Regions from separate parts of the Cytobacillus firmus genome, predicted to be linked through region 1. Evidence: riboswitches for the same ligand, from Rfam matches in the RefSeq annotation. Region 1 holds a riboswitch; the other holds the start of a gene.
What was found. A riboswitch is a leader RNA that binds a small molecule or an ion and turns the genes downstream of it on or off. The one in region 1 is predicted to bind FMN.

Region 1 (4,350 bases):
AATGGAGTCATGTTTTAAGCGATACTCTATCAATTGCTGAATCGTAATCATTTTCAAGTTGAACTTTTCCGCTACTATTTCAAGGTCATCCACACGCGCCATTGTTCCATCATCTTTCATGATTTCACAGATAACCCCGGCTGGTGCAGCACCGGCAAGGCGAGCAAGATCTACCGCAGCTTCTGTATGTCCTGCCCTTCTAAGGACTCCTCCTTTTTTCGCAACGAGCGGAAAAACATGTCCCGGACGGGAAAAGTCTGAAGGCTTAGCATCACTCTCGAGCATTTCCTTTATCGTGAAAGCACGCTCAAAGGCACTGATGCCTGTAGTGGTTTTCACATGGTCAATACTGACTGTGAAAGCTGTTCCATGGCTGTCAGTGTTCACCTCTACCATCGGATTCAGTTCCAGCTTTTCAGCCAGCTCCTCAGTGATAGGTGTACAGATCAGGCCTCTGCCTTCTTTGGCCATAAAGTTGATGGTGTCCGGTTTAGCATATTCCGCGATTGCCAGGAAATCTCCTTCATTTTCCCTGTCTTCATCATCACAGACAATGATGACTTTCCCCGCTTTTAAATCTTCCAATGCCTCATGTATTTCACTAAACATGGTTTATTGCCCCTCCTTTTGCTAATTATAAGAAGCCGTTTTCCTTAAGGAATCCTTCTGATATTCCTTCTTTAGGCGGTTTGGTCTCCTGCCGCCTGTTCATGAAGGAATATAGATACTTGGCAAGCATATCGAATTCGAGATTAACAATGTCTCCAACAGTTTTGAAGCCCAGTACCGTTTCACTCGCTGTATGTGGAATGATCGAGACGGTAACGGTATTGTCTTCATTGCCGAATACAGTAAGGGAAATCCCATCTACTGCAATAGAGCCTTTCATGATAAGCAAATGGCTTAAGGCAGGCGGCACAGATATTTGTATATAAATAGCATTCTCACTCGCTGCCTTTTTGATGATTTGACCTGTACCATCCACATGCCCTGTCACAAAGTGCCCGCCAAAACGGCCATTTGCCGACATCGCCCTCTCCAAATTGACTTTTGTTCGTTCTTTAATGGCAGAAAGCGAAGTGCTTTTGAATGTTTCGGGCATGACATCTGCTGAAAATTCATTTTTTGCAAAATCCGTAACCGTAAGACACACGCCATTAACCGAAATGCTGTCCCCCAATTGAACATCTGATAATACTTCGGAGGCCTGTATCGTCAGTTTCATTGCCTTGCCTTGCTGAACTACTTTTTTTACTGTTCCAAGCTCCTCAATAATTCCTGTAAACATTATTGCCTGGCCTCCCTCAGCGGTTTTGCGGTAATTCTAAGGTCTCCGCCAATCCTTTTGATTTCTGTGAATTCCAGTACAGGGGAGTCTTGTACATAGTCGGCACCATCCCCGCCAATAAATGGAATCGCCTTATTGCCTCCAATAATTTTAGGAGCCATATAGAGGATCATCTGCTGAAAGAAACCTTCTTTAATAAATGAAGCATGGATCTCAGACCCGCCTTCAACAAATAAAGTCATGATGTTTCTTTCACCTAAGTTTTTTAATACTTCTTTAATCGGCACCTCATTAGCAGGAAAAGAAAAAACTTCTGCATTATACTTCCTTATTTCCTCTGCTTTTGTCGAATCTATTTCGCAGCCGGTAAAGATGATGGTCTTAACAGACTGATCTCGGATGACATTTGCGTCAGCCGGAATTCTGAGGTTTGTATCTAAAACAATTCGAATGGGATTTTTTCCGCCTTGGGGCAGCCTGGCGGTTAAAAGGGGATTATCGTGAATGATTGTATTTACACCTGTAAGTATTGCGTCATGTTCATGCCGTAGACGGTGTACATCCTGCCTGGATTCTGGAGAGGTAATCCATTTGCTGTCACCGGTTTTTGCAGCTGTTTTCCCATCAAACGATGAAGCTGCTTTAATGGTTACGTATGGTGTCTTTGTTTTTATAAAATGGAAAAATGGTTCGTTTAGGGCATCTGCTTCCTTTTTCAACAGACCGGTCACCACGTCAATACCGGCATCCTGCATCCTTTCGATTCCTTTGCCTGAAACCAGAGGATTTGGATCGTCAGAAGCAATAAAAACCCTATTAATCCCTGAATTAATAATTAAGTCTGCGCATGGTGGAGTCCTGCCAAAATGGCTGCACGGTTCAAGAGTGACATAAATATCAGCCCCTTTAACCTCATCGCCAGCCGCAGCAATCGCATGGACTTCTGCATGGGGAGTTCCCGCCTTCAGGTGAGCACCCATCCCCAGAATTTCACCATTTTTAACAACAACCGCACCCACCTGCGGGTTAGGACTTGTTTGTCCTTTGGCTACCGCTGCCAGACTGATGGCTAACTTCATATATTCCTGGTGGTTCAAATTATGAAAATCCTCCTTTCCTTACAATTTCTCCAAATTAAGTATGAAACGGCAAAACCCCGTACACCAGCTAGGTGAAACGGGGCAAAAACACATGACGAAATAAGCGTTTAAAAAAAAGAAATTTTGAACGCGTTACTATACTCATTCCTTCTCCCATCCAGACTTTCACTGTCGGCTTTGGAATTTCACCAAATCCACCGCTATTATTAAGCACCTATCTCTGCTAAATAAAACCGGGTCACGGACTAAGAGGGCGTACCCTCATCACCGCCGGTTGGGAATTTCACCCTGCCCCGAAGGAAATCCTATTCTATTATAAGAATCTTACCATGAATAGCCGGAATATACAAAGAGAATTGGTTGTGAAAGAAGTGAAACTTTTGCTTTAACCAGCCGTATAGTTAAAATATAGAAGAAGGAATGAAAGGGCGATACTAATGATTGAACCGAAAGAACAGCTGATAAATGAATTAAAGAAATGCGAAGAATGGGAAAAAGACCAAGGTGATTTGTGGTTTTGGGAGAAGCTCGGGAGGCTTCCTTTCAAACTTATTGATAGATTCACACCGGAGTTCATACAAAAAAAGGTTGGAGTGATTCTTGATGAACTTGGCACGTATATTCAATCAGGAGGAAGATATTTAAGTTCGGCAGCAGCGTTAAAGAATTATTATCCTGGACAGAATATCCATACCTTGCAGGATGTAGAAGCCCTGCCCATAGTAAAGATGGATGCAGCCGCGGAAAAGCTAACCTCAAACAGAAAAAGAACCGCTGCATTGCAGGGTGCGGGAACTGGAGTCGGAGGGATTTTCACCCTGACCATTGATATCCCTCTTCTCCTCGGCATTCAATTAAAAACACTGCAGGATATTGCGATTTGCTATGGCTTCGATCCTGCAGATAAAAATGAAAGAATGTTCATCGTCAAAATCCTTCAATTTGTCTCCAGTGATATTGTTGGAAAAAAAGCTATTCTGCAGCAGCTTACCATGTTTGGTGCTAAAGAAGAAGGACCAAAAAGGGAAGTCGTTTCTGAGCTTCAAGGCTGGAGAGAGGTTGTGTTTTCGTACAGGGACCAAATAGGGTGGAAAAAACTTTTCCAAATGATCCCTATTGCCGGATTGCTTTTTGGGGCATTCATAAATCGCTCTGCCGTTAATGATATTGCAGAAGCCGGCATTATGCTATACAGAAAAAGGGTAATCGTTAATCGACTTCACCAGGATATGATTGCAGATATAAAACCGGAGAGCTAATATGGCTCTCCGGTTTGTTTATGGAAGCTTTTTGATTTCCTTCTCCATATATTCTTCATTTAAGGCTCCCAAAACTTTTTCTCTAATAACTCCATCAGAGTCAATAAAATAGCTTGTAGGATAGGCCATAATATTATAATCCGCACCAACAGTGCCTTTTACATCCATAGGGATTTTAAAAGTCAGACCCAGCTCTTTCACGAACTTCTCAGCGTCTCCGTTATTCTTTTCAGTGTTTGTGAGATTTACGGCAAGAATATCGAATTTTTTATCTTTGTACTTTTTATAAAGCTTCTCCATATGCGGCATTTCCGCGCGGCATGGAGGACACCAGCTTGCCCAAAAATTCAGAAGCACAGCTTTGCCCCTGTAGTCACTGAGTTTCACCGGATTCCCTTCCATATCTGTCAGTTCAAAATCTGGAGCAAGGCTGCCTTTCTCCAGACCAATAGGCAAATCCTCAGGATCTTCAATTTTATCGTATTTTTGCATTTGTCCAGCTTGCTCTACTACTCCCTTTTCCTTAAGAATGGTCTTGTCAACAATGAACAGCAAAAGGACAATAACAGCAGCTGCCAGTAAAAACTTTTTCATTCCAACACCTCTATACTGAATTCCCTATACTTAAACTGAATTTATCATACTATATGGGGAATCCAGAATCTATAAATGTGCACATGGTTTTAATGATTGCGATAAAGAA
Region 2 (4,350 bases), 230 kb from region 1:
TCCAGGTCGTATTACTCTCAAACATACGGAAATGTAATATTTATTAAACATAGCAACCAAACCGAAACAGTATACGCCCATCTGAATAAACGATTATCTGCTGAAGGCGACAAAGTTTCGCTCGGACAGAAAATCGGATTGATGGGAAGCACGGGTGACTCTTCAGGAGTCCATCTTCATTTTGAAATACATGCGCAGGCATGGACAGCTGATAAAATAAATGCAGTGGATCCCTCTGTGGCATATGGCATGGGAGAAGTTGGACAAGCTGTAAATGCAGCGGCAAGAACTGAAAACGCACGTGAAGTATCAGCCCGGCCGTCTAATTATAATTCTGGACAAATAACAAATGATTCCGGGGAAACCTACCATATAGTTAAAACTGGGGAAACATTATGGACCATCGCTGCACACTATAATCTGCTGCCCGGTGATATTGCCGGTTTAAATAATATTAATCCTGATCACATTCTTACAGGTCAAAAACTGATGATAAAACCCGGCAAATTTAGTGAATACACTGTTAAGCAAGGCGATACATTAACTTCTATAGCGAAAATGCATGATACAACAGCAGAAGCTATTAAAGAGTTAAACAATTCAAATTCAGATGTTATCAAAATTGGACAAATTCTAATCATTCACAAAAAATAGAATAGAAATGATTGCACCGCTTTACTCCCTTAAAGTATAATGGGTAAAAAACTGGGGGAGTTAGAGAAATGCTTACAGACTATCATAACCATCTTGAAAATGGCACGTTAAGCCTGGATTATTTAAAAAAATTTACAGATGCTGCTGCCCAAAAAGGGATTGAATCTTTTGGGATTTCGGAACATGCATATCATTTCTATCAGACAGCAGACATTCTGCAAAATCCATGGGTAAACGAAAGACGATTTTATGATATGAAAGACTATGTGAATGTTTTTCAAGAAGCGTGGAGTAATAACATAGATGTGAAAATGTCAATAGAAATGGACTATACGCCGGGCAAGCATTATGAAATGGCGAAGTTTATTAACAGCTACTCATTTGATTATGTAATTGGATCCATACATTGGGTTGGAGATTTCGGCATAGATCTTGCTGAATTTAGAAAAGAATGGGATAAAAGGGATCTTTATGAGATATATAGGAAGTATTTTGATCAAGTGGTCACACTGGCCCAATCCAATTTATTTGATATTGTAGGCCATTTAGACCTCGTGAAAATCTTTAAATATGTTCCTAAGGACGAAGAGTTTTTGCTGGAGCAGTATGATCGTGCAGCCAATGCACTGGCAGAATCCAAGACATGTGTAGAGATCAGCACAGCCGGTCTGCGAAAGCCAGTCGGTGAACTATACCCGGACAAACGGCTCCTGCAGAAATGCTATGAGAAAAATATCCCGATTGTACTTTCATCTGATGCGCACTTTCCTGAACATGTAGGTGCCGATTTTGATAAGGCTATTGCTCTTGCAAAAGAAGTGGGATATGAGTCCATCATGACTTTTTCCAAAGGAGAAAGAAAGGAATATCCTCTTGGATAATGCAAAAGGGATGGCAGAGCCTCCCTTTTATGTATTATCCAGAAAAATTTTAATAGGTATGGACATGGATATATATGTTTCAAATCCATACAGATAAACAAATCCCTTCACAGAATAACTTTTTTTCAGTATAATTAATCTGTATAAATAAATACGGTCTATCTTCGGGGCAGGGTGAAATTCCCGACCGGCGGTGATGGGTTAATCTTAACTCTAAGCCCGCGAGCCTGAGAGAAGCGTTTGGTCGAAAAACGCTTTGCATTTAATTGGGCAGGATTTGGTGCGATTCCAAAGCCGACAGTACAGTCTGGATGGGAGAAGATGGAGGTTCTGCAGACGTTCAAAAAATGCAGGTTTTGAACGTTATTAAGCATGCCTTAGCAACTCTCCCTCAAGTTATTTTTGCTTGAGGGTTATTTATTGCGAAGATATTTGCTTAGCCGAACCTTTCTTCTATAGGAGAGATAGTCCTAAAAAGGAGAGAGGAACTTGAAAAAACTTAATATCAAATCAATGGTTGCCATCGGAATGCTAAGCAGCATCTCTTATGTATTAATGCTGCTCAATTTTCCAATTCCGCCGTTTCCGCAATTTTTGATGATTGACTTCAGCGATATTCCTGCATTAATCGCGGCGTTAATCTTTGGCCCGGCGGCAGGAATATTAGTGGAGCTTATTAAAAATATTCTTGATTACTTCATGACTGGGAGTGCAACAGGGGTACCTGTCGGACATATTGCAAACTTTGCGGCAGGCATTTTGTTCGTCTTGCCTACTTATTATGTATACAGCAAGCTGAAGACCAAAAAAGGCATGACGTTTGGGCTCGTAATCGGCACCATGGTTATGGCTGTTATTATGAGTGTGCTTAATTACGTTGTCATTCTGCCGGCATATACATTCTTCCTGAATTTCCCGGCAATGTCAGCGCCTGAAATGAGAACAATGATTGTGACAGGAATATTGCCATTCAATATCCTAAAAGGAATTATTATTTCAATTGTTTTCATGCTCATTTTTACACGCATGAGAACCTGGGTAGAAAAGCAGGCTGTATTAAAAAGTGCAGCATAATGAATATATAAATCTAAAGCAGCGGCAAATGTTCCGCTGCTTTTTCAATTTGTAAGCCAAAAAACTCCCTTTCTAGTTGAAAGGGAGCAGTAGCTTAACAAAGATTAGAGTATGGCTGAGGGATTATTCGTATTTAAGCGGGTCGCCATCAAAAGCGTCATCAGCAACTTTGATTGAATCGGTTGGGCAGCCTTCGAATGCATCCATCATATCGTCCATCAATACATCTGGAATCTCAACGATACCCTGGTTATCATCAAGGGTAACAAATGCGATGCCTTCATCATCGTAATCATAAATGTCCGGTGCAGCTGCGCCGCAAGCTCCACATGCAATACATGTTTCTTTGTCAACAATTGTATACTTTGCCATGAAAAAAACCTCCCAAGAATTAAACAATTAATCTCCCATCAAGATGATGGTAACACATTCCTCACATCCTATTGTAAAACTGTATGTTCAACTTTTCAATAGAAAATGTATTGAGAATGCTTATCACATAAGGGTTTAGGCATAATTTACCCTGTTAGAAATAATTAAAACGGCCTGCCGAATTCTTTCATGATAAAATAGAAGTAAGAAAAAGAAGGTAATGAAAAAATAAAAAATCTTATGCCGTAAGGTGAACATAATGCAAAGAGCTTATTTGAAATCTGTAATAATGTACTGTGTTAACGAGTTGCAGGGACAAAGAACTATATATTCCATTTTACATTTGCTTAATGGAAAAAAGTCTTCCCAGACCATCCAAGATGCTCATCTATTTCAACTAACCCCGTTTTTTCGTACATTTGGAAATTTAAGCAGGGGAGTTCTGGACCATCTTGCAGAGGAAATCCTAAGCAGCAGCTGGATGACTGCCATTGATGAAAAGCATTACATTTTAACTGAAGAAGGGAAGAAAGAGCTCGAAAGATCTCTTTTAGAATGTCCAATACCTTCATCATTAAACGGATGGCTGTATCATAGTACAGGTGAATTGTTTTGGGAGAGGATTACACTTTTAATTCAGGTAATATCCCACTTAAATAATAACAATGTAAAGTACCTTCCTATCCAAAGAAAAAGAGATATTCATGAATGGCTGAAAGACTTTCTTGGGAAATCTGGATTTTCCCGCGGTGAAGTTGGGGTTATGCTGTACAAGGAACTTGGTCAGTGCCTTGAAGGTCTGAATAATATTAATCCTGCTGTGCTGACATTGAGGCTGACAGGCTATAACCGTATTGGCCTCACAGCTGTTCAGGCTTCTGAACAGCTTGGAATCAGCCAGGATTATTACCACCATCAGTTCCTTGGGGCTATTCATCATATACTGGCAAGCGGAAGAGATAATTCTGCCGAATATCCGCTTATCAATAAGATCGTTAGCGATGCAGGAAATGAAGTTCAGCTAACATTGTCTGCCCAAAAGACTTACACAATGTTAAAACAGGGACTGGAATTGGATGATATAGCTAAAATGAGAAGATTGAAAAAAAGTACAATTGAGGATCATATTGTGGAAGTAGCATTAAACGACAGCTGCTTTAATATCACACGTTATGTCTCCGAGGAAAAACAGAAGCTGATCCTTCATGCAGCCAATCGTGCTGATTCAATGCAATTAAAGCAAATACGTCAAATAGTGCCTGAATCCGATTATTTTGAAATCAGATTAGTAATGGCAAAGCTTGGAGAGGGACAATGAGATTGGACGAACTATTGGAAAGAAAATTTGGATATTCTGCCTTCAGACCTG

Region 2: another riboswitch for FMN. It lies ahead of NAF01_RS17775 (ECF transporter S component); the one in region 1 lies ahead of ribD (bifunctional diaminohydroxyphosphoribosylaminopyrimidine deaminase/5-amino-6-(5-phosphoribosylamino)uracil reductase RibD).

What each region holds. Positions count from the first base shown of each region.
Region 1 is NZ_CP098323.1:3,283,206-3,287,555, forward strand. Features, by position in the region: gene NAF01_RS16550 (bifunctional 3,4-dihydroxy-2-butanone-4-phosphate synthase/GTP cyclohydrolase II) at 1-609, opposite strand, end outside; gene ribE (riboflavin synthase) at 635-1,288, opposite strand; gene ribD (bifunctional diaminohydroxyphosphoribosylaminopyrimidine deaminase/5-amino-6-(5-phosphoribosylamino)uracil reductase RibD) at 1,288-2,385, opposite strand; FMN riboswitch at 2,530-2,693, opposite strand; gene NAF01_RS16565 (EcsC family protein) at 2,826-3,647, shown strand; gene NAF01_RS16570 (TlpA disulfide reductase family protein) at 3,666-4,241, opposite strand; gene NAF01_RS16575 (hypothetical protein) at 4,331-4,350, opposite strand, start outside.
Region 2 is NZ_CP098323.1:3,509,547-3,513,896, reverse strand. Features, by position in the region: gene NAF01_RS17785 (peptidoglycan DD-metalloendopeptidase family protein) at 1-654, shown strand, start outside; gene NAF01_RS17780 (histidinol-phosphatase) at 723-1,535, shown strand; FMN riboswitch at 1,692-1,862, shown strand; gene NAF01_RS17775 (ECF transporter S component) at 2,025-2,609, shown strand; gene NAF01_RS17770 (ferredoxin) at 2,733-2,981, opposite strand; gene NAF01_RS17765 (YpbB family protein) at 3,241-4,299, shown strand; gene NAF01_RS17760 (RecQ family ATP-dependent DNA helicase) at 4,296-4,350, shown strand, end outside.